2 regions of the Sporomusa sphaeroides DSM 2875 genome follow, and region 2 is predicted to be linked to the other one. Evidence: riboswitches for the same ligand, from Rfam matches in the RefSeq annotation. Region 2 holds a riboswitch; the other holds the start of a gene.
The links. A riboswitch is a leader RNA that binds a small molecule or an ion and turns the genes downstream of it on or off. The one in region 2 is predicted to bind lysine.
Positions count from the first base shown of each region.

Region 1: another riboswitch for lysine. It lies ahead of dapB (4-hydroxy-tetrahydrodipicolinate reductase); the one in region 2 lies ahead of lysA (diaminopimelate decarboxylase).

Region 1 is NZ_CP146991.1:1,937,486-1,965,723, reverse strand. Features, by position in the region: gene SPSPH_RS08925 (ABC transporter substrate-binding protein) at 1-670, opposite strand, end outside; gene SPSPH_RS08920 (hypothetical protein) at 995-1,387, shown strand; gene SPSPH_RS08915 (YgiQ family radical SAM protein) at 1,384-3,285, opposite strand; gene SPSPH_RS08910 (helix-turn-helix domain-containing protein) at 3,307-4,080, opposite strand; gene mnmH (tRNA 2-selenouridine(34) synthase MnmH) at 4,086-5,135, opposite strand; gene SPSPH_RS08900 (FtsK/SpoIIIE family DNA translocase) at 5,192-7,357, opposite strand; gene SPSPH_RS08895 (YlzJ-like family protein) at 7,449-7,682, opposite strand; gene SPSPH_RS08890 (ClpP family protease) at 7,682-8,473, opposite strand; gene SPSPH_RS08885 (ribonuclease J) at 8,624-10,243, opposite strand; gene dapA (4-hydroxy-tetrahydrodipicolinate synthase) at 10,512-11,396, opposite strand; gene dapG (aspartate kinase) at 11,412-12,632, opposite strand; gene SPSPH_RS08870 (aspartate-semialdehyde dehydrogenase) at 12,643-13,674, opposite strand; gene dapB (4-hydroxy-tetrahydrodipicolinate reductase) at 13,727-14,521, opposite strand; lysine riboswitch at 14,810-14,982, opposite strand; gene SPSPH_RS08860 (general stress protein) at 15,220-15,909, opposite strand; gene SPSPH_RS08855 (YlmC/YmxH family sporulation protein) at 15,975-16,247, opposite strand; gene SPSPH_RS08850 (hypothetical protein) at 16,260-16,577, opposite strand; gene SPSPH_RS08845 (deoxyuridine 5'-triphosphate nucleotidohydrolase) at 16,654-17,097, opposite strand; gene SPSPH_RS08840 (M16 family metallopeptidase) at 17,110-18,363, opposite strand; gene SPSPH_RS08835 (N-acetylmuramoyl-L-alanine amidase family protein) at 18,735-19,625, opposite strand; gene SPSPH_RS08830 (glycosyl hydrolase family 18 protein) at 19,656-20,885, opposite strand; gene SPSPH_RS08825 (polysaccharide deacetylase family protein) at 21,051-21,776, opposite strand; gene SPSPH_RS08820 (polyribonucleotide nucleotidyltransferase) at 21,946-24,057, opposite strand; gene rpsO (30S ribosomal protein S15) at 24,192-24,458, opposite strand; gene SPSPH_RS08810 (bifunctional riboflavin kinase/FAD synthetase) at 24,605-25,525, opposite strand; gene truB (tRNA pseudouridine(55) synthase TruB) at 25,706-26,590, opposite strand; gene SPSPH_RS08800 (DHH family phosphoesterase) at 26,587-27,555, opposite strand; gene rbfA (30S ribosome-binding factor RbfA) at 27,561-27,917, opposite strand; gene infB (translation initiation factor IF-2) at 27,946-28,238, opposite strand, start outside.
Region 2 is NZ_CP146991.1:2,995,001-3,000,079, reverse strand. Features, by position in the region: gene SPSPH_RS14080 (YbjN domain-containing protein) at 1-344, shown strand, start outside; gene SPSPH_RS14075 (hypothetical protein) at 523-729, shown strand; gene SPSPH_RS14070 (acyltransferase family protein) at 810-1,964, shown strand; lysine riboswitch at 2,009-2,183, shown strand; gene lysA (diaminopimelate decarboxylase) at 2,367-3,626, shown strand; gene SPSPH_RS14060 (hypothetical protein) at 3,728-5,059, shown strand.

The DNA of each region.
Region 1 (28,238 bases), 1.0 Mb from region 2:
CCATGCTGGCCATTCGCGCCGGTGTGGCCAGAAATTTAGCATATTGTACAATATGCGGATGAAGTTTTTTGAACAGGTTTAATGTTTGTTCCTCACCATTGGCGGCAACCAAGGTGTATAAAAGATTGGCAGCAGCATCGGCTGCAAGAAAATCCGTCATGCCTACTCTTACTTTATCGTCCAGCAGCAAGTCTGACCAATTGGCCGTCTGTTGCGTTGTGGCTTGATAGTAATCCTGATTGACCGCAAAAACAATGGGGTCATACCATAGACCTACCCAATAACCGTCAGTATCTTGAAACTTGCTTGGTATGATATCAGTATATTCTGATTGGTATGGTACCAGGAGCGCACTGCTCCGGGCTTGTTTCAGCGTCTTGCGATGAGTCAGGATGAGGTCGGCCTGCGGCTGCAGTGACTCTGCTATTAACCGGTTAATCAGTTCCCTGTCGGTAAGGGGAGTAATATTCACTCTAACATTAGCGGTTTTCTCGTATTCCTGGGCTATTATGGCTACCTGTTCCAGCGGTAATGTTGTATAAACAGTAACAGTCTCCAAACCGCTTTTGTTCCCCTTGCTGCCTGCATAGCCTGCAAGATAGGTAGTGCCTGTAACCAATAAAATAAGCAAAAAGAAAGATATTAATAACAGTGGTAGATAACGTCGCATAAACTACCTCCGCTCTATTGTAGTCCGCTAAGCCCAAATCCGCAGTGTTCTTGTCGCAGACTACTAGCTATAGTTAGAATTACAGGAAAGGCAAACATATATACTATACCTTTTATTTCTTCTTTATGCAAGTCTAAATTCCTTTAATTTCCTGAAACATAAATCATTATATTGTAACCAAATTAACTCCATTATTCTAAAAAATAACATATTGTGGTAGAATAGAGGAGACCAAGCTTCCGGGGAAACCCGCTAAACTCCCGGTTATTAAAGCAGGGCGTATTAGTGTGGTATCAGGTAAATTATCGGAAAGGAGTTGTTACCATGATAGATAAACCCTCCTTGTGGTCTATGCTTCATCCGGATTTGACCGCACGTCTGCTTATTGTCATAATTTTTTTACTGTTAATAGCAGTGGGTTACGCATTTGGCATCTACGACGGGCTTGTACATAATGATACGACAGCTGCCCTGAATTCGTTTGCCGCACTACTCTTATACGCCATTCCCGCCTTTGGCTTGTTAAAACTCAAACGCTGGGCCAGGATGGTGGAATTAGTCTTATCGATTGTGTTTGTAATCATCGGATTTATCGTCATGTTCGGTTACAGTATGACGATGGGGATTATAACTATTGTCCCCCATGGACTAATTGCCATGTACCTGTTATCAGATGACTGCCGCCGTGCATTCGGCCTGCTAGCCAAAAGAGACTAGATTTTTCTATCTAGTCTCTTTTCTTTACCCCGCTTGTCCCTGGCAGGAGCAACCCGACGGGTTTTGTTAGATTTACCGGCTTGTGAGACGGCAGCCTGCGGTTTATTTCGCGGCGGCCGTATCAGGCATTTTGGCTCATAGCCGATTAAGTCCCGGCGATTGGCCTTAGTGAGTGCTTCATACACCAACTCGTAGTTTTTCGGATTCCGGTACTGCAATAACGCTCGCTGCAGCCTTTTATCCTCCGGCTTTTTGGCAACATAGACCTTTTCCCCTGTCAGCGGATTGATCCCGGTATAATACATACAGGTTGATATGCTTCCCGGAGTAGGAATGAAGTCCTGCACCTGCTCCGGATTATAACCGGTATCACGCAGAAATTCGGCCAATTCAACCGCTTCTTTAAGGCCGGCGCCCGGATGGCTGGACATAAAATAAGGTACAAGGTATTGTTCCTTACCTAATTCCTTATTGACTTTTTCATATGCCTTTTTAAATTTTAAATACGTATCTTTACCTGCTTTGCCCATTAGTTGTGTTACTTTGGCCGAAATATGCTCTGGTGCTACTTTTAACTGACCGCTGACATGATGCTCGCACAATTCCCGCAAAAACTGCATATCATTGGCTGCCAGCAAATAATCATACCGCAGCCCGGAGCGCACAAAGACTTTTTTTATGCCGGGAATTTTTCTGATTGCCCTAAGCAATTCTAAATACTCGGTATGATCGGTGTTCAAACTTTTGCAAGCATTGGGAAACAAGCATTGCTTACCGCGACAGGCCCCCCGGTCTGCTTGCTGCTCACAGGCAGGCTGGCGAAAATTCGCGGTAGGTCCGCCCACATCATGGATATACCCCTTAAAGTCCGGCATTCTGACAATTTCACCGGCTTCCCGCAGTATGGATTCCTTGCTGCGGCTTTGGATTATCCTGCCCTGATGCGCGTATAACGCACAAAACGAGCAGCTTCCATAACAGCCGCGATGACTGACTATGCTGAACTTTACCTCCTGAATAGCCGGAATCCCGCCTGCTGCGGTATAGGAAGGATGATAGGTGCGCTGATATGGCAAATCATATATTTCGTCCATCTCTTGCGTCGACAGCGGCATAGCCGGTGGATTTTGCACCACATATTGTTCACCATATCCCTGAACAATGTTTTTTCCCCTGATCGGGTCCTGCTCCAAATACTGAATTTTGAAGGCTTGGGCAAAATCAGCCTTACTATTGACGACCTCCTGATAACCAGGTATCTCAGCATAATCCCAGAGATGCTCTAGCGTCTCGGTGCGATAACAGGTTCCCGGTATATCCCGGATATTTTCAATACCAATACCGGCAGCTAATTGTGCGGCTAAGTCTTTTATCTGCTTTTCACCCATACCATAGATCAGCAGATCGGCTCTACTATCAATTAAAACCGACCGCCGTATACTATCTGACCAATAATCATAATGGGCAAACCGCCGCAAACTGGCTTCGATCCCGCCAATAATCAACGGTGTCTTTTTCCATATCTCTCTTAGCCGGTTGCAATAAACAATTGTCGCCCGTTCCGGCCTAAGTCCAGCCTGGCCTCCGGGCGAATAGTTATCAGTACTGCGATATTTCTTGGCTGCCGTATATTTATTAAGCATAGAGTCAAGATTGCCTGCGCTGACCAATATACCCAGCCGGGGTTTGCCTAAACGTTTAAAGTCATTCGTGGTACGCCAGTCAGGCTGAGCAATGATTCCCACCTTGTAACCATACTTTTCTAAAAGTCTGGAGATAATGGCCGGTCCAAAACTGGGATGGTCAACATACGCATCCCCGCTTATAAACAGGAAATCCAGTTGTTCCCAGCCTCTTTCAGCCATATCTTCTCTGGTCATGGGCAAGAAATTCGTCATATCGGTAAATTTACCTCATTCCTATTGTGTAATTCCCGTCAATGTAAATGTTTTAACAATGACTTCACCATTCCCACCAATTTTCCCCACTGCATTCCCGTTATATACTACCTCAACGGCACCGGCGTTGCCAAACTTGGCTGTCAGAGTATTGACGGCTTCCCAGGTCAACGATTCACCGCGCTTTGGAATACCTTCGTAGATTTCCTTGCCGTCTGCCATGACTTGTGTCCAACACTGGGAATTGTATTTAACATTTACAATGACTTTGGCAGCCGGCTGGACCGGCAGAGCAGACTGGGTTGACGGCGTTGGATTTGAAGCCGGCTGCTGCGCTGCCGGTTGCTGCATTGCCTGTTCCGGCTGTTTAGGGGCCGCGGATTGCGGTGGCGGAGTTGGAACAGGTTTTTGACTGCCTGATGACCACCAGGTCACTCCGGCAACAATCCCTGCTGCAACAACAGCTATCCCCAGCCATTTGAACCACGCATTACCGCTTTGAGGCGGCCGGCTTACAGGATCTTCCTCTTGCTGGCTGCTTTCCGGAACACTCTCGGTAACCTGCCCTTTATTTTGACGATATATCTCCATAACCTGCTGAGGATCAAGCCCCAAAAAAGTTGCATAATTGCGGATAAACCCTTTTACATATACCTCTCCGGGAATAACACCATAGTTACCTTCTTCAATAGCGTTAAGATACAGCGCCCTAATGCTGATAGCACTTTCAACATCTTTGATCGACAGATCTTTCTTTAAACGTTCAGCGCGTAAAAGTTCCCCTACTGTTTGCAAAACAACTACCTCCCAAACTGTTGTAAGTATTGGATTATTACTTCCGTTGCCTGCTCTATATCATCTGCATTTACTTCTACATCATATATAGCTGTATCTGATTGCCCATAGCCATACATAAGATCGTAATAGTCCACAAGCAGTACCTTCACGACGTCCCGAACCTTACCTGCTCTAAAATCAGCCAATAAGTATTCTGTTTTCTTGTTGCCGAGACGTCTGCGCAATGATTCAAGGCCAGCAACTATTGCTTCATCATTGTCTTTATCTTTATATAAATGTATGTACTCCTTGATTAACCGGTCTACCCGTACCTCAATATCTGCTGACACCAAAATCTTTTTGCCCCGCCTCATAGCGTCAAACAGACAGTCGGGCAAGTATACATTGCCAATACGCTTGCTTTCACATTCAACGACTATATATGGCTGTGTATTTAATTGGTCAAGCGCCAGCAGTAAATTCGTATCAAAAATTTGAGCTGTTGCCGGTCTGCCTAAACCAATTTGTCCAAAAACCGACCCCCGGTGATTTGCTAATTGTTCCAAATTGATTACCGGAATGTTTGCATTAGCCAGTTGGTTTAGAATTAAAGTTTTCCCTGTGCCGGTTGAGCCGCAGAGCACAATGATTATGGGTTTAACCTCGAAAGTTCTCAACCTGTTCAAGACAAATTGACGATAGGCTTTGTAGCCCCCGGAAAGCTGAGAAGACAAGATTCCCATTAATTCCAGCACAGTTACTACCGCTTTGGAGCGCATGCCCCCCCGCCAACAGTATACTACCACTTTTCGTCCTGATTCACGAAGTTGTTGAACCCGTCCGACGATATCCGGCAGCTTGGCTGAGGCCAAAACCAGTCCCTGCAGCTTGGCTTCTTCGACACCTACCTGTCTGTAGGTCGTTCCCACCTGAACACGTTCATCATCACTGAATAAGGGAATGTTTACGGCTCCAGGGATATGCCCGGTTTCATATTCTGCCGGTGAACGCACATCAATAAAAACCGGACTGTCTATAGCGACAGCTTCTTCTACACTAATAATACTATGCAATATAAATCACCACTATTATTCTACCCTGTCATAAATGCGCTAAGCATAAAAGAGAGTTATTTCTTGAAATATCTTACGTTAACTTGTTCAGAAGTCATAATAATATCCCGTGCTTTACTACCTATATTGGGTCCGACAATTTTCATCTCTTCCATAGTATCAATTAACCTGGCCGCGCGCGTATAGCCAATACGAAATTTGCGTTGCAGCATGGATACAGAAGCTTGTCCGGTTTCCAGCACCATATTCACGGCATCTTCCAAAAGTTCATCTTCAAAATGAGTTTGCTCATCTTTACCGGCATTCCCACTCTCCACAGTCGTTATACCATCATTATATTCCGGCTCAGCCTGTTCCTTAATATAGTTTACCAGGGCTTCCACTTCGCTATCGGCAATGAAGGCTCCCTGCACCCTGAGCGGTTTTGAAGCCCCGACCGGGTAAAATAACATATCCCCTTTGCCTAACAGTTTTTCGGCCCCGGCACTGTCTAAAATTGTCCGTGAGTCGACTTGTGACGAGACAGCAAAAGAAATGCGGGAAGGTACATTGGCCTTAATTGTACCGGTAATAACGTCAACCGAAGGACGCTGTGTGGCCAGTACCAGGTGCAAACCGGCAGCCCGGGCTTTTTGTGCCAGGCGGCAAATGGCATCCTCAACATCGACAGGGGCTACCATCATCAAATCAGCCAGCTCGTCGATGATAATCAGCACTAAGGGCAGGTGGTTATCGGCATGAAGCTCATTATACCGTGCAATATCACGGACTCCCGCGGTAGCAAAAACTTCATAACGGCGCTCCATCTCCTGTACAGCCCAGTTTAAGGCCGATGCCGCTTTCTTGGCGTCTGTCACTACAGGTGTCAGCAAATGCGGTATACCATTATAGTTGGATAGTTCCACCATTTTAGGGTCAATTAATACTAATTTTACTTCATCAGGACGCGCTTTAAAGAGCACGCTGGTTATCAACGTATTAATGCAAACGCTTTTGCCTGAACCGGTAGCCCCCGCAACCAGCAAATGCGGCATCTTAGCCAGGTCTGCAATAATTGGCTGTCCTGCAATGTCTTTGCCTAACGCTACTGTCAAACCGGAGGAAGAACGTACAAATTCGTCAGTTTCCAAAACCTCTCTTAAAGCAACACCGGATAATTCCTTATTGGGCACTTCAATGCCAATAGCTGCTTTACCGGGAATAGGAGCTTCAATACGAACCCCTGACGATGCAAGTTTCAGCGCCAGGTCATCTGATAAATTCACTATTTTGCTTACTTTTACACCAGGAGCGGGTTCAAGTTCGTACCGCGTAACTGTCGGTCCCTGACAAGTATTTATCACTCTGGCACTGACGCCGAAACTGTCTAACGTCTGTTCCAGTATACGGGCGTTGTCGGTAACTTCTTTCGGCAGCTTGGTTAAGCGTGGACGGTTTGGTTTTTTTAAGATAGATACCGGCGGCAACCCATATGTTGCAGTCGCCTCAGCCGCTTCAGGCCTGACTGGCACGAAAGACTCCGGTTCAGAGTGTTCTGCTGTGGCGATCCCCTCTTTAGGCATACTATTTTCTTTTTTGGGCGTCTTGACAATAAATTCCGGCTTGTCATCACACTGCTGGTCATAAAAAGCAGGCCGGCTTGGTGGCTCCTCTTGTTCTGAGAAAATATTTTCTGCAGACGCGGCGATAGCTTCCTTGGCTGAAGTCAGGCTGTCTACCGCCTTGACTTTAGCTGTCAGCAATGCTGCCGCCAGTGACCAGGTCGTAATCATTAGTATTGAACAAAGCAACATGGCGGAAAGTACGATGATGGAACCATGCACTCCTAACAATTTACGCAAAGAAAAAAGCAGCACACCGCCGGTAAAGCCGCCGCCTGTCACCAAGCTATCAGGCATTATTTCCTGACCAACCGGAATCTTAACATGATGATAAATTGCTAAAACCATAAGATAAAAAAGCAATAAGCCCCAAAACTTGACTGAATAAATAATTGGGCTTTTCGCTACAATGTACTTTAGTCCAACGATTAACAACACTAAAGGTACAACTGCCGCGCCAATTCCAAAAGTATATGTAAGTATTTTAGCAATAAATACCCCTAACGGACCAACATTCAAACCCAGCAGGCTAATTAACGCCAGCAGTCCGCCGGTAAACATTGTTATACCCAATAATTCATGTCGCAATTCCGGAGTCAAATGGTCTAACCATTTAGGCAAAACATACCACCTCTACTAGTACAGGGTTCTACATTATGAGAAAAATTCCTTTATTTTTAGTATTTTTAAGGCAAAAGAAAAACGCCCTCTTTTATGAGAGCGCCTGAATAACCGGTTTATAAGTGATAATTGTTCCCGGCTGCAATTCATTGCGAAGGTAGTCGAGAGGATCGGTGGTCAATAAGCGAACAACACGAAATTCATTATGCGATATTTTTTGCGCCATTACCTTTTGTCCTGCATATTCAATTTCTTCATAAGCTGGCTGCGGCTGATTTTGGTCGCCGTACACTACTTCTTCCGGAACAATTGTCCAAAGAATCATTACTGTTTCAGCCCCTTACCTTCTTTATGGTCTTTTTGCAGTTCAATGAGTTCCTCTAGTTTTTTCAAGGCTTGCGATACGCCGCCTATTTCATTAATTAAACCATATTTAACAGCATCTTTGCCAGCTACCGAAGTTCCGATGTCCCGGGACAATTCACCTGTTTTGAAGAGAAATTCTCTCCATTTCTTTTCAGTTACATTGGAATGGCTTACCACAAATTTATTAACACGCTCTTGCATCTTTTCGAGATAATCAAAGGAGCTTGGCGCGCCTATGACCAAACCGGTAAGCCTGATAGGGTGAATTGTCATGGTAGCGCTCTCCACAATAAACGAATATGTCGCCGAAACGGCAATCGGTACGCCAATACTATGCCCGCCCCCCAATACTATGGAAACAGTGGGTTTTGACATACTGGCAACCATTTCAGCGATGGCCAGCCCTGCTTCAACATCGCCGCCTACAGTATTGAGTACCAGCAGCAAACCGTCGATTTCATTTGACTGTTCAATCGCGACAATCTGTGGCATTACATGCTCATATTTGGTAGTTTTGTTCTGAGGCGGTAAAACCATATGGCCTTCAATTTGCCCAATTATAGTCATTACATGAATATTGGTCTTCGCTATTGGTACTTCGGGTGTCCCTAACTCCTGGATATTTTCGGCTGCTGCTGTTTTCCTGGCTTGTCTGCTTTTTTTCGGACTTTCTGCCGGCGACGGATTTATTTGAGGTGCTTCAGGATTAGTACCCGGAGGAGCAACTACCGGATTATCATTAACTATCATTTACATATCCCTCCAGCCAATAAGCTAGTTATTTTTTATCCATATATAGTATTGGCGCTGATTGAGATTTCATACAGGCCTTGCCGGCAAAACAAATAAATAAGCCTTGAGGTGCCTGGTTTTTCAGCAGGAACACTCAAGGCTTCATTATTATACTTCCATGATTATCGGTAAAATCATAGGACGGCGGCGGGTACGTTCATATAAATATTTGCCCAGCGTATCACGAACATTGGATTTAATGGCGGCCCATTCCGTAATACCGTTATTTTCACACTTTTCCAACGCCTGCCTGACACGCTCTTTGGCATCTTCCATAAGCTGTTCAGACTCGCGTACATAGACAAAACCACGGGATACAATATCCGGGCCTGCGGCCACTTGCCCGCCTTGTTTGTCCATCGTGACCACAATGATTAATATTCCGTCCTGTGAAAGCTGCCGGCGGTCGCGAAGTACAATATTGCCCACATCACCAACCCCAAGGCCATCTACTAAGACATTGCCGGAAGTTACCTTGCCGGCTACCAGCCCCTTGTCGGCGGTAAACTCCAATACCTGGCCATTTTCTGCAACAAAAACGTTCTCCTTAGGCAGCCCCATGGATTGCGCCAGTTGAGCATGCTTTACCAGGTGACGGTATTCTCCGTGAACCGGGATAAAGAATTTCGGCCGGATCAGGTTTTGGATTAATTTGAGCTCCTCCTGGCTTGCATGGCCGGAAACATGAATGCCGGAGGCCGCTTCATATACCACTTCGGCACCTTGCCGAAAAAGATAGTCAATTGTGCGTGAAACCAGTTTCTCGTTGCCGGGGATTGGTGTGGCTGAAATGATTACCGTATCTCCCGGAACAATTTCAACCTTTTTGTGTTCCGACATCGCCATTCTCGTTAAAGCCGACATCGGTTCCCCCTGACTGCCTGTTGTCAGAATAACAACTGCTGAAGACGGATAATTATTAATTTCATCAATATCAATAAGTATCCCTTCAGGCACATTTAAATAGCCTAGCTCCAGAGCGATATTGGCAACATTAACCATGCTGCGTCCAAGAATAGCTACCTTGCGCCGGTATTTGCAAGCAGTATCAATGGCTTGCTGAATCCGGTGAATATTAGAAGAAAAGGAAGCAATAATAATACGCTCCCGCGCGCTACGAAAAGTCTCGTCAAAGGTGACTCCCACCGACTTTTCACTTTGCGTGTAACCAGGTCGTTCCGCATTGGTACTATCAGCCAAAAGTACCAGAACCCCTTGATCACCTAACTCGGCAAAGCGGTGAAAATCAGTAACTTTACCGTCAACCGGAGTCTGATCAAGTTTAAAGTCGCCGGTATGGACAATCACACCAACCGGTGTTTTTATGGATAAAGCTACTGAGTCGGCGATACTGTGACTTACCCGGATAAAACCGATTTTAAAATTGCCAATCTGAATTCGGTCGCCTGGTTTAACGGCATTCAGATTAGTCGCAGGAACGTTGTTTTCTTTCAAACGGCCTTCCAGAATGCCAAGAGTCAAACGAGTGCCATATACAGGGACATTCAGCTGTTTTAATACATAAGGCAGGGCACCGATATGGTCCTCATGCCCATGCGTTAAAACAACCGCCTTCACTAAATCGCGGTTGTCCAACAGATAGGTAATATCAGGAATAACCAAATCAATCCCCAGCATGTCGTCTTCAGGGAACATTAAACCTGAGTCAATTACTATGATTTCGTCACCATAGCGTATGACCGTCATGTTTTTACCGATCTCCCCCATACCGCCCAAGGGAATTATCTGTACTTTGTTTGGTTGTCGTGACAAAAAAACATACACCTCCAAATAAATAAAGTAACCATACGAATCATTAAGTTGTAAGCGCCCGTTCATTAACCATAAACTAAAAAACCGGCCGTCCTGCCCACTTGTGAATAATTATAACCGATTTACCTGCCTATGACAACAAGTGGTACTGCTCGCTCAGAATATTATATGCAAATTCTGGCGACACATGCAAAAACCGGCAGCATTCGCTGCCGGTCCAAATTTACTGTAAAACACCGATTGATTGCATTACCTGCTTAAGCTGCTGCGTCTCACCCGCAGTGGGTGATATTAACGGCAGCCGCAGGGGACCTGCGTTAATGCCGATAATATTTACACATTCTTTAATCGGTATCGGATTAGTTGTAATAAAAATGGCTTTGAAGAAAGGCATAAGTTCAAGATGTATTGCTTGTGCTTTGGCTATATCTCCGGCAAAAAAAGCGGTTATCATCTCTTGCATACGCTTGCCGACAATATGTGCAGCAACACTAATTACCCCATTGCCGCCTACGCCTAAAAGCGGTAGTGTCAATCCATCATCACCACTATACACTAAAAAGTCGTTCGGCGTTATCCGGATAATTTCAGAAATTTGATCTAAGCTGCCACTGGCTTCCTTGACTGCTACAATATTGTTAATTTCCGCCAGCCGGGCAATCGTTGCCGGTAAAATATTAGAAGCAGTACGACCGGGAACGTTATATACAATAAGCGGCAACCCCGTTGAGTCGGCAATAGCTTTAAAATGCTGATAAAATCCTTCTTGCGGCGGTTTATTATAATAAGGACCTACAAGCATAGCTCCATGTACACCAATTTTTTCGGCTGCCTGCGTCATATCAATCGATGCTCTGGTATCATTTGAACCGGTTCCCGCAATGACGGTAGCACTGTCCCCCACTGCATCCAATACCGTCCTGAATAATTCCAGCTTCTCATCCTTTGAAAGAGTAGCCGCTTCCCCGGTACTGCCGGCCACAACAATGCCGTCAGAACCATTAGCTACAAGGTATTTCGCCAGTTTCGCTGCTTCATTGTAATTTACGCTGTAGTCAACATTAAACGGGGTTACCATCGCGGTTAAGACTCGTCCGAAATTCCTCATGATACTCTCCCCTTATTAATTTGATAAACCAAATTTTTCATGAAGCGACTTAACAGCGGCTCCAACGTCACTTTGGGGTACAAGCGCTGAAATGGAGGTATGCGAGTCTACGGTTTGCAAAATAGCAATCTTATTACGTGATAGAGCTTCGATAAAGTTTGCCATAACTCCGGGAACTTCACGCATTCCGCCACCAACTACCGACACTTTCGCACAGTTTTCCAAGATTTCGATATGATAGCCTTGCTGCTTGAGTTTGGTTGAAGCCTGCTCTACGTGCTCAGCAGTAATGGTGAACATAATTTGTCCCGGATGGACATTAATTAAATCAACACTAATATCACTTTCAGCCATAGTTCTAAACACGTTAAAGCTGCTGTCACTTCCCATGGTATCGTCAAGATGAACTTTAAACTGGGCAATATTGGTCAGGTAAGTTACCCCTGTAGCCACTCTGTCAACTACCGCAGCTTCACTGGTATCCTCTTGGGCAATATTGGTGATAAGTGTGCCGGGAGCATCACTAAAGGTGGATTTTACTACCAGTGGAATATTTTTTTGCATGGCAATTTCCACTGCCCGGGGATGAATAACCTTAGCCCCTTGATGCGCCAGTTGACACACTTCACCATAGCTTATGCAATCAAGGATTTTAGCATTCTCTACAATTCTTGGATCAGCGGTCATGATGCCGTCAACATCGGTATAGATTTCTATCATTTCCGCATTGAGCGCTGCACCTAACGCCGAGGCAGTTGTATCACTGCCGCCACGTCCCAAGGTAGTAAACTCACCTTCATCAGTCATACCTTGGAAACCACAGACAACAGGGACTTTTCCTTGTTTTAACAGGCTAAGTATCCGTGTTGGATCACATTTTAAGATACGGGCGTCAGTAAAGTTATCATCTGTGGTAATGCCTGCCTGCCCGCCTGTTAACATAACAGAAGCCATACCGGCAGCCTGCAAAGTACCGGCCATAACTACAGCTGAAATCATTTCACCGCAGTACATAATCTGATCCAGTTCCCGGGCCGCAATCCCTTTATACACCGAACGTGCGACGCTAAGCAGCGTATCGGTGGCATAAGGAGCTCCCTGGCGCCCCATTGCCGATACCACAATTACCGGATTGAAGCCCTGTTCCCGCGCCTTCTCAATTTTACGCAGAACCAGTTCCCTCACTTCGGGTGACGCTACAGATGTGCCCCCGAACTTCTGGACAAGTATTCGCATTTTGTACACCTCAAATTAAGTTATGCTCAATCATATACTCGGCAATTTGCACGGCATTAAGAGCTGCACCTTTTCGAATCTGATCGCCTACTACCCACATATTCAGCCCATAAGGAACCGTTTTATCCGGGCGGATACGACCAACGAATACCTCATTGCGGTCAGAAGTATATAAAGGCATAGGATACAGCATTTCTGCCGGATCGTCTTGTACAATAATGCCTGGGAATTCAGCCAATAGCTGTTTTGCCTCTTGCGGGGACAGCGGACCGTCCATTTCTATGTTTATTGATTCAGAGTGACTGCGATATACCGGTACTCTTACGGTGGTCGCAGTGATTCCGATAGAATAATCATTCAATATCTTATGAGTTTCATGTACCATTTTCATTTCTTCTTTAGTGTAATCGTCCTCAACAAAGACATCAATATGTGGCAACAGATTAAAGGCTATCTGATAATGTTTGGGCAGACTGGCACTTGGCAATATATTAGCTTCTACCGGACGGTTTTCCATAATGGCCTTAACCTGATCTGTCAGTTCGTCAATAGCCTCCTTGCCGGCGCCAGAGACTGCCTGATAGGTTGATACAACAATCCGCTTTATTTTGGCAGCGTCATAAATAGGCTTCAAAGCCATAACCATAATAATAGTTGAACAGTTAGGGTTGGCAATAATTCCTTTGTGCTTTTTTATGGCCTCAGGATTAACTTCCGGCACTACCAAAGGCACTTCCGGGTCCATGCGAAAGGCACTGGAGTTATCAATAACAACAGCTCCCCGTTTAGCAGCTTCAGGTGCCAGTGTTTTACTGATCGAACCGCCGGCAAACAAAGCAAACTGCACGTTGTTAAAAGCCTCTGGTGTTGCTTCTTCAACTATGTAACTTTTTCCCATAAATTCTATGGATTTTCCGGCTGATCGTTCAGATGCCAACAATTTTAATTCATTAAACGGAAATTTGCGTTCTTCAATAAGTCTTAAAAATTCCTGCCCAACTGCTCCAGTTGCACCTACAATTGCTACATTATACTTTTTCATGTAAGCCACTCCCCCAAGCTTTTCACATTATTTTGTACTACTATACAAGACTTTAGTCCATTATATGTTCAAGGCCAACTATTAGCCCATCCACAGTCAGTACCTTTTTACAAGCCAGTACAACTCCCGGCATAAAGGATTCGCGGGATATTGAATCATGGCGAATGCTAAGCGTTTGTCCTAAACCACCAAAAATTACTTCCTGATGGGCAACATAGCCTGGCAAGCGAACACTATGCAGCCTAATTCCCGCTAATTCGCCCCCACGCGCACCAGGCAGTTTCTCAGTCTCCCGGGGATGACCCTGACGCATTTCACCTCGCACACTGGCAATCATCTCCGCCGTCCTCAGGCCGGTGCCGGAAGGTGCGTCAAGTTTTTGATCATGATGCATTTCGATAATTTCGACATGCGGTAAATACTTAGCAGCTTCTTGCGCCAGTTTCATCATGAGAATTGCACCTATGGAAAAATTAGGAGAAATAATTGCATTAACTTTAGAAGCTGTACATAATTTACGGAGCTCATTAATATCGGCTTCCGCTAAGCCGGTAGTTCCAACTACCGGGCACACACCGTTTTTAATTGCCAGTTGAGTATTATTCATAACTGCTTCAGGATTAGTGAAATCAACCATAACTTGTGGTTTTGTCTCATTGATAACCGTAACCAGATCATTGCCTACAGTTACTCCTGTTTTGCCTGCACCGATAATATCCCCTACATCGGCAAAATCTGAGTTAATATCCATCGCACCAACTATACTTAACTGCTGGTCCTCATGAACTGCGCGCAGTACTTCCCGCCCCATTTTGCCATAAGCTCCACATACCATTACTCTTATCAAACGCTGTCCACCTCCTATTAAGATAAAGCAGACTTAGCTTCAGGTGGGGTTTTAACCCCATCTGAAGGTTAGTCGCCCTTATCCTGGGATTTAGCTGCTCTTAACTCCCTTTTGAAAAAGGGAGTCCTAGAGCGGGTTAATCTCAGGGAAAAACCTTCGCTTTTGCCAAATCCTTAGAAAAGTCAAAGGCATAAACATAAAGCAGCCGGTGAGTGCATTTCTCGCCGGCTGCCCTAAAGACAGCATTGGTCTAACCTTAGGAAAATACAAACGTATATTCCTCTGATCAGATGAGATAGCACTCCACCAAGTAATGGTGACAGTCTTAAACCTGTTTGATATAAGACCAGTAAAAGAGACTGGCAGTCCTGCTTTTACTTCGGCGGTTGTCCCTTTCCTTCCAGCTCATCGACGCCGCTCTCCCTGAAAGTACTGTTAACTCCCGCACCTCTACTTCATCCTGTATAGGATGTTGCTTATTCATTTTATACACATTCTATACCAAAGGTTCCAACGTTGTCAAATAAATATTATAAAATAGTGTATTTTACGGTCTAAGCAGGAAAAACCACCGACAAGTTTCTTATAACCATCATATTACTGAGGCGCGGGCGGCCGTTATATATAAGCGGAGTTAAACGCCGGCGGCGCTGTGTTGTATAAACTGAGTAAAAACCGGGGGATTCCCCCGGTTTTTTTTAGCTTAATGCGTGAGTTTCGACATCCTTGGCACCATTTTGGCGAAGGATCTGAGCCGCTTGGTTAGCCTTAGCTGCATCGGCGCGGATAATAGTCAAAATTCCCCCTTGCACTACATGCTGCTCATAGCGTTTTCCCACCTCAGCGGGAATGCCCCAGTCAATCAAACCACCGGCAATACCACCGGCCACAACCCCGCTTAAAGCAGCTGCAATCGGACCGGCAGCAACAATTGGCCCTACTCCGGGAATGGCTAAAGCACCCGCTCCCAGCAGCAAACCGCCAATTCCGCCTAAGGTGCCACCTGTAAGAGTACCATCGGTAATGTCATCTTCAAAAGATCCATCACCTTGGGTGTTTTTTGTGTTTTTGTTCTTAGAAACAATGTTGATTTCTTCTGTTGTAAAGCCTTGCGCCCTGAGGGAATTAACCGCTTGCTCCGCATTATTCCGGCCATCAAACACGCCGATTACACTTTTAACCCCCTGAGTATTTCCCTGAGCTGACTGAGTTACCTGATTTCCCTGCATGGTGCCTGCCGTCATTTGATTGGAAGTGGCCGCCGGCTGGGCACCTGTATTGGCATTGAACATGGCATTGCCTGCCTGTCCTGTAGTTTGGTTCATCGCCTGATTATTAACATTACCTGCTATTTGATTGCCACCATTGTTACTGTTTGTTGTCTCCATCAATAAAGCCTCCTAACATTAGTGTGATATACAATCTAATGTTAGGTTGACCATGTATAAGTTTTTTATTCCCTAAACGTAGAATACATTCGTTCATAAGCATTATTCAAATCAACAATAACAACCTCGTCACCAATCCGTTTGATGGCCTGCCAGGGTATTGTGGTTATCTGACCATCCCCTAAAAAGTTAAAGAGGGATCTTCGTTTGGGTAATACCAAGCCGCCAATAACCCCTGTCCGACTGTCAAAAGTAATTTCACATTCACCGATTATGCCCAACCGGGCTCCATCACCCAAATTAATAACTTCTTTTCCGGCCATTTCACTTATCCGCATATCCTCACCCACTTAATTACCAAATAGTCTACTAAAAAGCGGCTGGATAACCGCCATAGCAATCGACGTCATAGCCAACGGATCAAACGAAAGTATCCCGACCGTTATTTTCTCAGGCAACTCAAGTTTCAGGAAGGAAACCACCATTACCATCGAAAGATATACCCCGCCGGCAGTAGCTACTAAATCCTGTACAGCGGTGGAAAAAGGTGATGGCTTGGGTTCCAGCAAAGGTGCGCTGTCCAATAAGGTACGAGAGCGACAGACACGCAGCCAAACCGATCCCATAAGGAGAAGAATAATGAGTACCAACGCCGCCCATGTATACATCGTATCCCCCCTAACCGGCTTCTACCAATGTATATGGCGCTTTAGACTAAAATATGAACGAAAAATCAGCCCGGCTTCACTCGCCGGTACTGCCTAAGCCACCTGACCGGACAGCGGCAGCACAATCATTATCTGTCTTTAAATACTTATAAAAAATTCCCTGAGCTATTCTAGTCCCTGCTCTGATTGTCAAAGGCTCGGTACCATGATTAAATATGCCAACCAGAATATGTCCCTCATTGTCCGGATTATTATAATAATCGGCATCAATAATTCCTTGCCCATTGATTAAGCTCAAACTATGTTTAATGGATAAACCGGAACGGATGTGAATACCTAAATATTCATCCTCCTGCATATAAGCTTTGAGGCCTGTCGGAATCAAGGCCACCTTTCCGGGATATAAAGTAGTTTCTTGAGCGGCGGCAATATCATAGCCGGCACTTAATCCGGTCTTGCGTACAGGCAAAATTACATTACAGTCCTTATATTGGGTAATTACCTCAAACCCTCTTGTCATACTATTCCCCTTTTAAATCCTAAAGTTCGTATTAATTTTTGCAGAATCAACAGGCCCCAGGGCAGTAAAGCACAATTGCTTGGCAGTAAGCATCTGCTCAATCATCTGATTGACATCGGTTAACGTTACCCTGTCAATTTTACCGACAACTTCGTCTAAGGACACAAATTTGCCTAAAGTAATTTCCAGTTTGCCAATACGGGACATCCTGCTGCTTGAACTTTCCAGTCCCAGCAGCAAATTTCCCTTTATTTGCTCTTTGGACTTAGTTAACTCTTGTTCACTGATTCCTTTTTCTTTGAATTCTCTTAGGTTTTCCAGAATCAGATCTAAAACCTGATTTACATTGCCTGGCCGGGTTCCGGCATAGATAGTGAATAAGCCGGCATCCCGGTAATTAGTTTGATAGGAATAAATGGAATAGGCCAGTCCCCGCTCTTCCCGGATAGATTGAAACAGCCTGGAGCTTATCCCGCCGCCTAAAATATTATTCAGAATATGAACAGGATATATTTCCGGGCTGTCTTGTGGCACACTTGCTGTACCTAAACACACATGTACCTGCTCTATGTCTTTGCTGACAATGGTTTTCGCCGGAGCAAACGCCGGAGCAGTGATTGCCAGATTTCGGCTTTGGCCTTGCATTTGACCAAAATAATTTGCTGCCAACTGTACCAAAGCATCATGGCTTATATTGCCAGCTGCAGCAATAACCAAATTATCCGGTGTATAGAAATCCTGATAATATTTTTTCACTAACGCCTGGTCAAAGCATTCTATCGAAGCAAGTGTGCCTAAAATATTCCGGCCAAGCGGATGAGCCGGCCAGATAGTATCTAAATGAATATCATGAACCAATTCATCAGGTGTATCCTCATACATATGTACTTCTTCAAGTACTACCTGACGTTCCCGCTCAATGTCATCTTCGGCAAATTTGGACCGTAGCAGCATATCGCTTAAAATATCCATCGCCAGCTCGGCATGCGAGTCTAACACTTTTAGATAATAACAAGTGCACTCTTTGGCGGTAAATGCATTAAGCTGACCACCTACAGCATCCACCGTCTCAGCAATATCCTTGGCCGACCGCCGGGCGGTACCTTTAAACATCAAATGTTCAATAAAGTGAGAAACACCATGATTTTCTTCGTTTTCAAACCGTGATCCGGTAGCCATCCATACTCCCATGGTGACTGATTTAACATACGGAATAGTCTCCGAAACAACACGAACCCCATTAGGTAACACTGATTTTCGGTACATACAGTCTCCTTTTCCTCAAGCCAAAGTTAAAGCTTCCACCAGTATGCCTGGGAGAAAATCTTTATCATTTCACATACCTATTATAATGCAATTTATCAAAATAAGCATATTCCTTATTATACCTAAATTCAATAAAGAAAAAAACAGAGATAACCGGCTAAACTTCAGATTGACCAAAATCAATTGAAGTTTAGCCTGCTTTATCTCTGTTTACAGAAACTAATTTATCCGATGACTAACCCGCTCTAAGACTCCGCTTCACAAGCGGGAGACCCCTATGGGCACAGGCGAGCGGCTAAGTCCCTGGATAATTCCGACTAAGATTCAAATGGGGTTAAAACCCCATTTGAATCAAGTCTCCATTTATAGAATTAGTTAGCAAAGTAGCTTACTATCCCATCGAAAATACCCTGAGCCATTTTATTGCGGTAACTGTCTTCCTGCAGTTTACGCGCTTCGCCGGCGTTTGTCACAAATCCCATCTCAACTAAAATACTAGGCATGCTGGTGTTGCGGAGAACGTGGAAGGTTGCCGGCGATGTACCTTTATCTACAGCACCTGTCGCTTTGACAATACCGTTTTGCACTTTAAGTGCAAGCTGGGAAGACTTGCCGCTGGGATAAAAGGTCATTGCTCCGTAAATGGCAGGATTGGGATTAGAATTGGAATGGACACTAACAAATATATCAGCCTTGTTAGCTTCGGCAATATTTACCCTTGCGGCTAATTCCTGTCCAAGCGAGCTGCCCTCGGCAGCTACGGTGCGGTCAGTTTCTCTGGTCATAACTACTTTGGCGCCGGCGCTTGTCAGCTTGTCCCGCAATTTTTTGCTGACAGCTAAGTTATTATCCGATTCCCGGGTATTGTTGGCTACCGCCCCAGGGTTGCTGCCGCCATGGCCTGGGTCGACAACAATGACTTTGCCACGCAATACACCGCTGCTGCCGGTAACAGAACTGCCGTCTCCGGACGGAAGCGGTGTCACTTTTACCGGACTATCCGGCGAAGTTGTTGCCGCCTTGCCGCCATCAAAAATATTCAGTATTGGGCCAAGAATTTTATCAAATAAAAAACTAAAAAGCTTTTCAAAGATATTAGATCCGCCAGAGCTGCCGCCGCCATCTGTTCCGGGAACAGTCGAAGCCCCCAGAGTGCTGACAACACTATTTAAAGATGCCGCATGGCTAACTTGTACAGGTGCCACGACATTAAATACTAAAACGAGAAGCATAGCTATAATCATTATTTTTTCTTTATACACAACAAACCTCCTGTGTCGTTTATTAGTTGGTTATTTGCGGAACTTGTCCCTCAATACCGGCCACACTGCCGGGTCTTCTTCGCCAAGTTTCCACATGGCGGCACCGGCAATATCATACTTGGTAATAAGTGCCAGCTTGTGTTTCAAGCTTTCGCTATTTTCAAACCAAACCGTATGCGCTGTACCGTCTGTTGCGGTATAGCTAAAATGAGGAGATTTAGCTGTGTCATCCCACTGCACGGTTTTACCATAACGCTGAGCTAAATCCATAATAGCGTCAAACTCTAATGACTGGACTCCTTGTGCCGACCAGTCATAACCATAAGCAGCAATGCCAAGATAGAGTTTATCTTTAGGAATAGATTTCAACGCATATTTTAAGTTGTTTTCCACCCAGCGGATATCAGCAATCGGCCCCGGGCCACTCCAGGCACCGTGATTATCGTAAGTCATGATCATAATTTTATCAGCATATTTGGCTAACTCGGCGTAGTCATAGGCAGCCGCCACATCATTGTTCTCATCCTGTTTAGGAAAAACATCAATGGAAACAATATATCCCTGCGGTTTGAGGCGGCCATAAAGCTCACGCATAAAGGCCGTTAAAAGATCACGGTCTTTTGCCGGCACCATTTCAAAATCAACATTGATACCATCCAGATTGTACTTTTTAATATAGGCTTCAAAATTATCAATCGCTTTGGTTCTAAGAGCAGGGTTTGCCAGAACAGTATGCACCGGTGGCGCGTTATCCTGTTTAGCGTTATTCACCAACAGCAATACTGCCACATCTTTCTGATGAGCAGTGTTAACCACAGCTATATGGTCATTGCCACCCCGGTCGGTTAGTGTGCCATCGGCCTGCATGGTAGCCCAAAAAGGCGCAATGGTCTTAATTACATCAGCATTTTGAACCATAGAGTTATACGAGGAAGTATCTTCCCCCCACCATTCAGCATAAAACCCGACAAACTCTTTCGCTAAGTTGGTCTTTAAGCCATTATCGGAACTATTGTCTTGAACAGCTGCATCTGGGCTGGCAGCATTTCCCAGGACTTTACCCAGGAACAGACCAAGGATAATATCAACTACCCCCTTGCCTGCACTCACGCCACTCGTCCCGCCGGACTCAGCAGTCCCGGCAGCCTGTCCTAATATATCAGATACGGAAAAAGCATGTGCCGGCATAACCGGCAGCATAAAAGTCGCCATAACAGTCATCATGACTAACCAAGCCGTTGCCTGCTTATACTTTTTCATCAGCTACCTCCATCCCAGCAGATAAGTTGTCTTATCCTGCTTTTAGAAAGCCATGCTTTCTGTTAAAGCAAGCATAATAACTACATGTTACTTTTTTATGTAAACACATAGTATCACATTTATTGCATTTGGTCAATAAAAAAGCAGGCTTTCGCCTGCCTGTTTTTACGGTTTTAGTATATCAGATACCGTAGTTATTGTATATCCGCGTTTTTGTATTTCCTCAATAAGACTGGGAAGAGCCTGGGCGGTAGGCGCGGTTGGATGCATCAAAATAATGGCGCCGTTATGAAGCTTTTTCAATACCCGCTCCTTAAGTATTTCCGGCGGCGGCCGCTTCCAATCGACCGTATCAATGCTCCACATGATCGTAGTGTACTGTAATTCCTGCGCAGCCAGCAATACTGTATTGTTATACTCACCATAAGGTGGCGCGTACAGGTTTGTTTTTATGCCGGTAAGATTGTTCACTAATTCTTCTGTTTTTATGATTTGCTCTTTGTTTTTCTCTTTGCTTAGGTTGTTAGGGTGCGGGTGGCTATAGGTATGGTTACCCAGTTCATGTCCTCTATTGGCTAAATCCTTCAGTATTTCAGGATATTTATTAGCCCAGCTGCCGCCAATAAAAAAAGTGATGTGAATATTATTTTTATCCAATGTCTTAAGCATATCGGGGAGGTATTCTTCGCCCCAGAATACATTGCAAGCAAATGCCACTTGCGGCCGCGACTGATTTCCCTGAAAAATGGGCGGCGGTACAGTCGTCAGTTGGGTAGTAGCCAGCAGCGGCTGGAGCAGGCCTGATAACATAGCTATTGTCAAAAAGACACCAATAGAAAAATACACATACCACTGGCGAATTTTTCCTACCATTATCATTTTACACTGCATAACAATCAACTCCTGCCTAATACCCCGCATCACTTAAATAGTGAGGTGACGCAAGGTACTATCTACTCGCTCACATATAGTACAGTGTATTAATGGTGCCAGTCATTTATGAGCAAAATTAAAAGACTTGGCTGCTGCCAAGTCCCTAAATTGTTTGACCGATATGGTATTATTCGCCGACTTCAGGGCGGTTTTCCTTTGGCGGTTCTGCTTTTAACAACTCTTTACGCGACAGATTAATACGGCCTTGGCGGTCAATTTCTGTAACTTTAACCATAATTTCATCGCCAATCTTAACAACATCTTCTACTTTGGCTACCCGTTCGCGCGCAAGCTGTGAAATATGGACAAGGCCTTCTTTCCCAGGCAGAATCTCGACAAATGCACCAAAGTTCATGATGCGGGTGACTTTACCCGTATAGGTGGTACCAACTTCCACGCTGCGTACCAGGCTTTCAATTATACTCACTGCTTTTTGACCGGCCTCAACATCAACGGCGGCAATAAATACTTTGCCATCATCCTCAATGTCGATGGTCACGCCTGTTTCCTCAATAATCTTTTTAATAATCTTACCGCCTGGTCCAATGACATCGCGAATTTTGTCAGGATCAATTTCCATCGTAATAATGCGCGGTGCAAACGGCGAAAGTTCTTTTCTCGGTTCAGCAATAGCTTCAAGCATTCTGCCCATTATATGCATGCGTCCCCGCCTGGCCTGAGCCAGCGCATCTTCAAAAATTTCCTTCGTAATGCCGGATATTTTCATATCCATCTGCATAGCTGTTACACCTTTTGCCGTACCGGCTACTTTAAAGTCCATATCACCCAGTGCATCTTCCATGCCTTGAATATCTGTCAGGATCGTATAATGATCCCCTTCTTTAACCAGACCCATGGCTACACCGGATACGGGAGCTTTAATCGGCACACCGGCATCCATTAATGATAATGTACTGCCGCATACGCTGCCCATAGAGCTTGAGCCATTGGATTCCAGCACTTCTGACACTAACCGGATGGTATAAGGAAAATCAGTTTCTGAGGGAATTACAGGCAGCAAGGCTCTCTCAGCCAGTGCGCCATGACCAATCTCGCGACGGCCCGGACCGCGTGAAGGACGAGTCTCACCTACGCTGAAGGAAGGGAAATTATAATGATGCATATAGCGTTTGGATTCCTCGACACCAAGCCCGTCAAGAATCTGTTCATCCCCGATGGCTCCCAGGGTGGTTATCGTGAAGACTTGCGTCTGTCCGCGAGTAAACAAGCCTGACCCATGAGTACGTGCCAAAAGGCCTACTTCACAAGTAATAGGCCGTACTTCTTCAATCTGGCGGCCATCTGGACGGATTTTATCAACGGTAATCATTTTCCGTACAATTTCTTTGAGAATTTTTTGGAACATGTAATTAATGTCTTTTTCATTATCAGGATATAGCGAAAGGAAATGTGCCACAACTTCATTTTTAATCTGTTTGATATTTTCCTCACGCGTATGCTTATCCGAATTAACTACAGCTACCTTTAACTGTTCTGTTGCAAACTGCCGCATAGCTGCATCAATATCGGCAGGGACTTCATATAACGGTTTTTCCTTTTTCGGTTTACCGATTTTCGCAATAATATCTTCCTGGAAAGCAACTATTTCTTTGATGGCTTCGTGACCAAATAAAATTGCTTCAAGCATGGTTTCTTCCAGCAGTTCATTGGCCCCTGCCTCAACCATTAAAATGGCATCTTTGGTACCTGCTACGACTAAATTAAGCTCACTTTTTTCCTGCTCTTCCACCGTGGGATTCAAAATAAGCTTGCCGTCAAGCAGCCCTACACGCACACCGCCAATTGGCCCGTTAAAACCAATATCAGATACGCCTAAAGCGCAGGATGCACCAATCATTGCCGGGATATCCGGCGGGTTGTTCTGATCTACCGACATGACAGTAGCCACAACGTGAACATCGTTTCTCAGCCCATCGGCAAATAACGGTCGAAGCGGCCGGTCGATTAAGCGTCCGGCTAAAATGGCGGCTTCGCTTGGACGCCCTTCCCGTTTGATAAAGCCACCGGGAATTTTGCCAACCGAATATAAGCGTTCTTCATAATCAACAGTCAATGGGAAAAAATCAATGCCCGGCCGCGGCTCGGCCGACTGAGTCGCAGCCACAAGCACAGCCGTGTCACCGTAACGTACCAAAACGGCACCGCTGGCTTGTTTAGCCATTTTACCTGATTCAATGACCAGGGTACGGCCACCTAATTCCATCTGGAATTTCTCCATATTTTGTTTTCCTCCTCTGTTAAACCCCTTTTCTTTTAGCAAAGATTAACTGTTCGACATTTTTCTTATTATTCCCTTTTTTATTTTTCTTTAACCTGGAAAATAAATAAAAAAAAGCGGAAAATCCGCTTTTTCTATTTCCGCAAGTTGAGTTTTTCCAAGATTGAACGGTAGCGTTCAATATCATTTTCACGCAGATAGTTTAAGAGACCTCTGCGCTGACCAACCATTTTTAATAGACCGCGACGGGAATGGTGGTCTTTTTTGTGTTCTCTTAAATGTTCTGTCAAATAATTAATGCGCTCGGTAAGAATCGCAATCTGAACTTCCGGTGATCCGGTATCATTCAAGTGTACACGATATTTTTCAATAAGTTTCTGTTTGTTTTCAGGTGTCAACACGATGGTTCACCTCCTTTTACGTAGCTTTACCCCCATTAGCCAAGACATCGCCGGAGACTCGACTATCCTCGCTATGGTTATATGTGATTTAATCACTAAAATATATACTAACATAAAGATTAACACATGTAAACCTTTATAGCGCTTTAAAAGTAATTTTTTCGCGCAAAATTGATATCATTAGCCATTTGCTGTTTTAGTTGCTCGATGGAATTAAAAGCAATCTCACCGCGAATTCGGTCAAGAAATTGTACCTGAAGATGTTCTCCATAAATCAAACGGTCAAAATCCAAAATATGGATTTCAATCCGGCGGGATTGCCGCGTGAAGGTAGGATTATTGCCAATATTGGCTACTGCATTAAATTTTTGGCCGGACTTATCTATGGCATACACGGCATAAACTCCGTCAGCGGGAACCAGCAAGCCTTGGGGAATAGCCAAATTAGCGGTAGGAAAGCCTAATTTATTACCCCGCTGGTCGCCTTTGATAACTTCCCCGGTGATGGTTACGAAGCGGCCAAGCAAAACAGCCGCCTGTTTGACTTCACCCTCTTTAATTAATTGCCGGATAACAGTACTGCTCACAACAGTACCTTCGATATCAACCATATGTACCACATCGACGCTGAACCCGTGAAGAACGCCAGCCTTTTTCAACATGTCCGACGTCCCTGCCCCCCGATACCCATAGGTAAAGTTTTCTCCGACTATCACATGTTTCAGCTTAAGGTTGTTGACCAGCATTGCAACGAAACTCTCAGGCGTCAGTTGTAAAAGCTGACTTGTAAAGGGGATATTAAATAAAATATCAACTCCCAGGGCTGCAATTAAATTAACCTTTTCCGGGTTGGTTATAATGAGCGGTGGACAATGTTCTGGATTAATAACATTTAGAGGATGATTGCTAAAAGTAAACACAGAGCTCAAGCAGTTTTCGTTTTTCGCCAGCTCGACAGTACGTGAAATGATTGCCTGATGTCCAACATGAACACCATCAAAAGTTCCTAACGCCATATAAATGCCCGGATATTGATGTATGTCTTTTATCTGTGTAAATACTTCCATAGTTTCTCTGTTTCTCCTCGTTACCGCCTTACAGAAGGCTTGAGCGCAATACCTGGCAAGCGCTAGCTATAGCCTTCCTATCAGGGCAAAAATTATAAGGGGTGACTTTTGCTAAGAAAAATCGCTGGAGTGGCGCGCAAAATTTATAAATTCTGTTAGGCAAGCCAATAGTCCGGAACGCTACCGGTCCGGACTTAATATTTTAACTGGCGTTAGTAGCGACTGACCTTCGGCCCCGCTTATTTTCCGTCCAATGCCAATGAAAGTTTTCTGCCAGTCGTAGATTGTAACCAAATCCAGGGCATTTGCCTGACAGCAGATACTGCGTCCATTTTTTACAGCATTAGAATCTTGTTCAGATAATATCACAGCGGGAAAATGAGTAAGAACACTATCAGGCTTTTGGACGGCTTTTTCCTTGAGTAAAGCAATTTCTTCAAGGGTTAAAGACTGTTCCAGACAAAAATTACCGACACGGGTTCTTACCAAAAAACTCATGACTGCCAAACAATTCAATTTACGGCCAATATCAGCACATAATGTCCGAATGTAGGTTCCTTTAGAACAGGTTACATCAAACACAAGGCCTGCTTCATGCTCTGCCACCAATGCAATAGCATGGATCATAATGGTTCGAGGTTTCCGCTCAACTACCTGACCGGCACGAGCCAGCTCATACAACTTTTTACCGCCAATTTTCACCGCTGAATACATGGGGGGAATCTGTTCGTTAACTCCGATAAACGCTGCCAGCGTTTCCCTTATTTGTATTGACGACGGCCTTGTGTACGGACTGCTGGCAATAATTTGACCTGTATCGTCACCGGTATCTGTTTCAAACCCGAAGGTAAGTTCAGCACGGTAATGCTTGTCTGCGTCTGACAGATACTCAACAAGTCTGGTTGCATTACCTAAAAAGATTGGTAAAACGCCAGCTGCCGCCGGGTCCAGCGTACCGGCATGACCGACACGTTTTATACCATATAAGCGGCGAATAAACGACACCACGTCATGAGATGTCATCCCTGGCGGTTTAAGTACATTAATCACACCACTGTGCATCATGCAATAAAACCTGCAGCTAATTGTTTTCTTGCTGCCTCGACAACCAATGTTTTAGCACGGTCAAGCGGCTCAGCTACCGTACACCCCGCCGCCCGCGCATGCCCTCCACCGCCAAAAGAAAGGGCCAGCTTGCTTACATCTGCTGTCTTTGAACGCAGACTTACCCGCACACTATTATCATCTGCTTCCTTAAACATAATGGCTATTTCAACCCCGTCAATGTTACGCGGATAATTAATAAAGCCTTCTGTGTCATCCTTAAGTTTGGTTATTGCATCATAGTTTAACACGATTGTAGCTATGTTCCCGGCATCGCCGCAATCGATGATCTCAAGCGTCTCAAGCACTTTGGGCAGCATTTCAATAACAGCCCTTGGTTTGGTTTCAAGACGTTCGGAGATAACATGGGGCTGAGCACCCAGTTCCACCAATTCCGCCGCAATTTTGAGGGTTTGAGCTGAAGTATTGGCATAGCGAAAAAAACCGCAGTCAGTGGCTATGGCCGTAAACAATGCTTCAGCCATACTTGGCGTGATATTGGCATTTACTTCTTTAAATATCTTGAAAATAATTTCGCCGGTAGCGGCCGCCTGACTATCAATATACCAATAATCGGCAAACTTGACGTTGGATATGTGATGATCCAGGTTCAGTATAGGGGCTTTTATAACCTCACTTACCTTCCCAATTCGCTCCAGATCACTGGCATCAAGCACTACCAGTAAATCGGCGGTATGGACAATACCTTCAGGCTTTTCTACCTTCTCCCAGCCGTGGAGAAAGTAGAAAGCCCGAGGAACTTCATCATCAAGCAGGATTCTTACCTGTTTGCCCTGCGCTGACAGAAAGCTGTAGAGGGCAAACAGCGACCCTAACGCATCACCGTCCGGATGAACATGAGCAGTCAATATGATGTTGTTGGCTTTATTTAACAGCGTAGCGCTGTCTGCAATCGACACTTCCATCGGTGTTACTGGTTGCCTTCTTCCTGCTTAATTTTCAAGATGAGCTCCTGAATTCGCGCACTATATTCTAAGGTTTCATCAAGGTGTAGTGATAATTCCGGCGTACATCTCATCCGGATGCGTTTGCCGATTTCGGCACGCATATAGCCTAAGGCTTTAGTTAATCCAGCCCAGGTTTCAGCCTTTTGTTCATCACTGCCCATAAGGCTGAGATATATTTTAGCACTACGAAGGTCACCGGTGGCTTCCACCCTGGTAACTGTTACAAAGCCTATCCGGGGATCTTTGAGATCTGTCAGGATTATCTTGCTAATTTCCTGTTTGATAAATTCCTGCACCTTTTCTACCCGCAGTTGTCCCATAATAATTCCTCCGCTATCTACAACATCATTAAGCGCGCGGTGCGACTTCTTCCATGGTGAAGGCTTCAATGATATCGCCTTCTTTAATATCGCGGAACTTTTCAACAGTTATGCCACATTCATACCCTTGTGCGACTTCTTTGACATCATCTTTAAAACGCCGCAATGATTCGAGTTTTCCTTCATGAATAACAATGCCGTTTCTCAAGATCCGCACTTGGCTGGTACTGGTGATTTTTCCTTCCGTTACATAGGAGCCGGCAACCACTGCTTTAGGGATAGAAATTACCTGGCGTACTTCTACATGTCCCAAAACGACTT
Region 2 (5,079 bases):
ATACCACAGCTTTCCGTTCGCATATGGAGATCGCAGGCCAGAGAATTCCTCTTGTGGTCATCCTGGATGACAGCATTTACGGCATGCTGCGTCTCCAAATCGCGCCAAAGGCACTTAAAGAGACAAATAAACAGGCGATCTTGGAATACATTAATGAATTAAACCGTCAGTACAAGGTTTTTAAGTATTATGTGACAACCGATGGCGATTTGTGCCTGGATTGTTGTGTTTTGTGCGAGGCAGAACAGGCTAATGGATCGATGGTGTATACTATCATGAACGTAATCTTAACGCATTTGGCAGAAGAATATCCTGTCTTAATGCGCAAAGTATGGGCAGAATAAAATTTCAAGGCGGAAACCTATTGTCGAAGATAGGTTTCCGCCTTCTTGCTGGAATGATAGCAATTTGTTTCCCGGGATACTGTAAGTGTGATGTTAGTCACTGCATTTCTCCGCCGGTTATTTTATACTAATGCCAGAAGGTATGCGGCACATAGTATGGATACTGGGAGTTGATAGTATGTCGATTTGGCAATGGTTTTGCACATTAGGAAATAAGGCACCAAGGCAAGAAATATCTTTTTGGCGGGAAAGAAAAAAGGGTGGCAAAGCAGAGCCGGTGTCAGGCGTTGAGATTTGTACCCGCTTGTGTGGGCAAGCCGGCTGCCGCTGTGGTGCTACGATGCGCGGATTACATTGTGTCTGGTCTTATTACCGGGATAAATAAGGTTTGGAAATAGCAGGAAACTAGTATTACAAATGGAATATGTACCTTATGGCAAACAATGCTATAAGGAGGCGGAAGATATGCAAAGCGCAGGCAGTGAAAAGCGTGTTTACTTTCTTGATAATTTACGCTCATTTATAGTGCTGCTGGTGGTAGTATTCCATGCGGCTATGGCTTACATGCCTCATGCTCCGTGGTGGTGGTATGTTCTTGACTCGCAGCGGCATGCTCTCTTTGATTGGTTTGTGCTAGGGAATGATGTGTTTATAATGCCTGTTATGTTTTTTATTGCCGGGTATTTTGCCATTAAGTCGCTAGCTAAACGTAGTGTAGCTGAATTTGTCCGCGATAAAGTCACCCGGTTAATGATCCCCTGGGTCATCGGTGTTGTTTTTCTAGCTCCGGCGGTTACTTATTTTATTTTTGTTACCCGCTCTCAGACGCCGCCAGCATATTTATATTACTGGTTTAATTTGTTTTTTGGCAGTTCCTATCAGCAGGCGCATTACTGGTTTTTGGGAGTATTGACATTGTTTTGTCTGGTATTGGCCCTAGTTTACAGCCGTGGTTGGATAAAGGCCACACCGCTCAAAGCCACCAAGCCATCAGCCGCTTTTTTAGCATTATTTGTGCTTGGGGGGAGCGCCGGATTTTTTGCCGTGAATACGGTGGTCAATGATTACGACTGGGTAAACGTTAAATACATTTTGATGATTCAGCCTACGAGATTTGTTTTGTACGTCCTATATTTTATGCTGGGCATATATGCTTGTCGCCGTCAATGGTTTACTGCCGATGGCTATAGTCCCTGTCCGGTACGTTGGCCAGTGGCAGCAATAGTTGCCGGTGGGCTGTTTTTCGGCGGTAAAGTTGTGCTGGCAAACAATATGGCTTTACCAGGCTTGGCAGCAAATGCTTTTTTACACACCCTATTTTGTTTATGTGCTGTATTTGCGCTCCTAGCTGTCTTTCAACGCTGGGTAAATAGCGGGAACTACCTCTGGCGGCGTTTGGCCGTTAATTCATATGCCATCTATTTTATTCATCAATTTCCGGTTTTTTCTCTAAATTATGCTTTACTTAATTTACATACCGGTCCATTTGTAAAGTTTTTTCTGTCAGCCGGTCTGGCGGTAATCCTCAGCTATCTTATCTCCGAAGTATTGCTAAGGCGAATTCCCGCCTTTGGCGGCAATGTCAGGCAGGATAGTAAGATTTCGTCTCCGAGATATTGACATTGCCTGAGTGTACTGATATTATAGACATATTCGAATAATGTTTTTCCGATAGAGGTGCGGCAGACCAAGAGTAAGTATCGAGAGCTGGCAGCAATGATGATACTGAAAGGGGCTGACCGCCGAAGTGAAAGTTTTGGCCGGGAACTTTTGCTGGTCTTGCATTTAAGAAATGCCTGACTGTCACCTGAATGTTTCAGGTGGAGTGCTATCTTGCACAGCTGACAAGAACAATGTCGTCTCTTTAGGCAGTTTGCGGGATTTAGCGCAGGCTGCCTTTTATGTCTTAACAGAGATTCTTAAGAACAGGCTAAGAGCAATATCGGTTTTCACCGTTGCCAAAGGCTTGGCGCAAAACCGTGTTTTCTTTATACTTTATTTATTGAAGGGTAGGCGAAACAATTGGCTGAAAAAAAATTACCGTTTACAAAAGAACAATTATCGGGAGTGATTAAGCAATATCCCACACCGTTTCACATTTATGATGAGGAGGCCATCAGGCAGAATGTCCGCACGCTGATAAAGGCGTTTGCCTGGGCGCCTGATTTTAAGGAATATTTTGCTGTAAAAGCTACTCCTAATCCTTATATCTTAAAAGTGCTGCGGGAAGAGGGGCTGGGGGCTGACTGCAGCTCACTGCCTGAACTAATTTTAGCGGAAAAGGCCGGAATGAAGGGTGAGGAGATTATATTAACCTCCAACGATACGCCGGCGACTGAGTTTAAAAAAGCACGCGAACTTGGCGCAATCATTAACCTTGATGATATTAGTCACATCGACTATTTAGATAAACATGCCGGTATTCCGGAAATGATTTCTTTCCGTTATAATCCCGGCCCGTTGCGTGAGGGTGGCAACTCCATCATTGGTAATCCCGAAGAATCCAAATATGGTTTAACCCGCAAGCAGCTCATGGATGCTTATCGCGTTATGAAGGCTCGGGGGGTAAAACGTTTTGGTATTCACACCATGATTATTTCCAATGAGCTGGATCCGCAATTTTTTATTGAAACTGCCAATATGATGTTTGACCTTATTCTTGAAATTCACCGTACCTTGGATATTAAGATCGAATTTGTTAACTTCGGTGGCGGTATCGGTATTCCTTACAAGCCTGAGCAGGAGCCTGTTGATCTTTTTGCCGTCAGCCAAGGTATTAAAAAGGCATATGAAACAAAAATCGCCGCCAATGGTCTGGCGCCGCTTAAAATTGCTATGGAATGCGGCCGGATGATTACCGGTCCTTACGGCTATCTGGTATCAACTGTGCTTCATAAAAAAGAAATTTATAAAAACTATGTCGGCTTGGATGCTTGTATGGCTAACCTGATGCGTCCTGCTTTATACGGAGCCTATCATCATATTACTGTGATGGGTAAAGAAGATTGGCCGGCAGGTTATATTTATGATGTTACCGGCTCACTGTGCGAGAATAATGACAAGTTTGCCGTTAACCGCAAGCTGCCGATGATTGACATTGGTGATGTCGTGGTTATCCATGATGCCGGGGCGCATGGTCATGCTATGGGCTTTAATTATAATGGCAAGCTGCGTTCCGCAGAACTTATGCTGAAACAGGATGGCAGTGTAGAAATTATCCGCCGGGCTGAAACCATTGAGGATTATTTTGCTACCCTGGATTTTGCGGCATTGGAAAAATAGGAATTTATCTGACAAACTTCACTTGGCTATTGCCGGGTGAAGTTTTGTTTAAGCCTGTGTTGGCGGGGAGCATACTGTTACTATCCTTGGAGGTGACTAGTTTGGAACGTTTGTACACAGCAGTAGCTAGGCTTGAGAAGGAACTAGCTGTATCTGCCATTTTACTGCAGGACATAGCTTCACGGTTTCAAGAAGCTATGTCCGAGGGATTGGCTGGCAGGTCCAGTTCTCTCAAGATGCTGCCGTCCTTTATCGGCAGTCCTACGGGTCAGGAACAGGGGCAGGTTATTGCCGTTGATTTTGGCGGGACCAATGTGCGTGTGTTGCTGGTTGAACTGGCTGGAACAGGCCGGAGCCGTATTGCTGCGAGACGCACTTTTCCCCTCAAAGACAAGCTGGGCTATTATGACTATACGGCTGTGTCAGCGTCCGGGCCTGAGCTATTTGACTTTATCGCCGGCAAGATTAGTGAGATCGTATCAGACGGCGGTATATATCCGCTGGGATATACATTTTCTTTTCCCTGCCGTCAACAAGGGGTAGATAAAGCTGTATTGATCAATTGGACCAAAGAAATCAAGACAGTCGGAGTGGAAGGCCGGGATGTGGGCCAAATGCTGCAGGCTGCGTTAGAAAATAGGGGACTGGAGCGGGTTAGATTACAAGCTGTTATTAATGATACTACCGGTACGTTACTCACTGGGGCTTATAGTGATCCTGCCACTACGATTGGCGCTATTTGCGGTACCGGACACAATACTTGTTATTTGGAGTCTTGCCAGCCGGTGACCAAGCGTCCGATGATTGTTAATATGGAGTCAGGCAATTTTGACGGGGTGCAGCAGACAAAATATGATATTCTTTTGGACCAGGCCAGCGAAAAGCCGGGCGCCCAGCGATTGGAAAAAATGGTTTCAGGCCAGTACTTAGGGGAACTGGTGCGGCTTATTGTCGGTTCGCTCGCGGCAGATGGACATATTTCCAGCGGCTCTGAGAGATTGTCGGTTCCTTATTCACTGCCTACTGAGGATATTTCCGCAATACTTGGTGATACATCACCAGAGCTGGAGGTTGTAGCTGCTGTTGCAGCCGCCCGCTGGGGGATTACCGGGTTAAAGGTAAGTGAATACAAGGCAATTCAGACGATTGCCAGGTTGGTGGCGATGCGTTCCGCCCGTTTAGTGACAGCCACCTGGGCAGGAGTATTGAGTAAAATTGACCCCGGTTTCGTCCGCCAGCATACGATTGCCGTTGATGGGGCTTTGTATGAAAAAATGCCCGGATATGCCGAGCAATTGGCTAACACCATGGTGGAGATGTTTGGCGACAAAGCCAAGAAAATTACTATCAGGCTTAGTAAAGACGGTTCAGGTATCGGCGCCGCCATTGCGGCCGCAACTGTATATAAGGGAAAGTATTGCAATGAGAGATAGGGTGTTATTGAAACATAAAA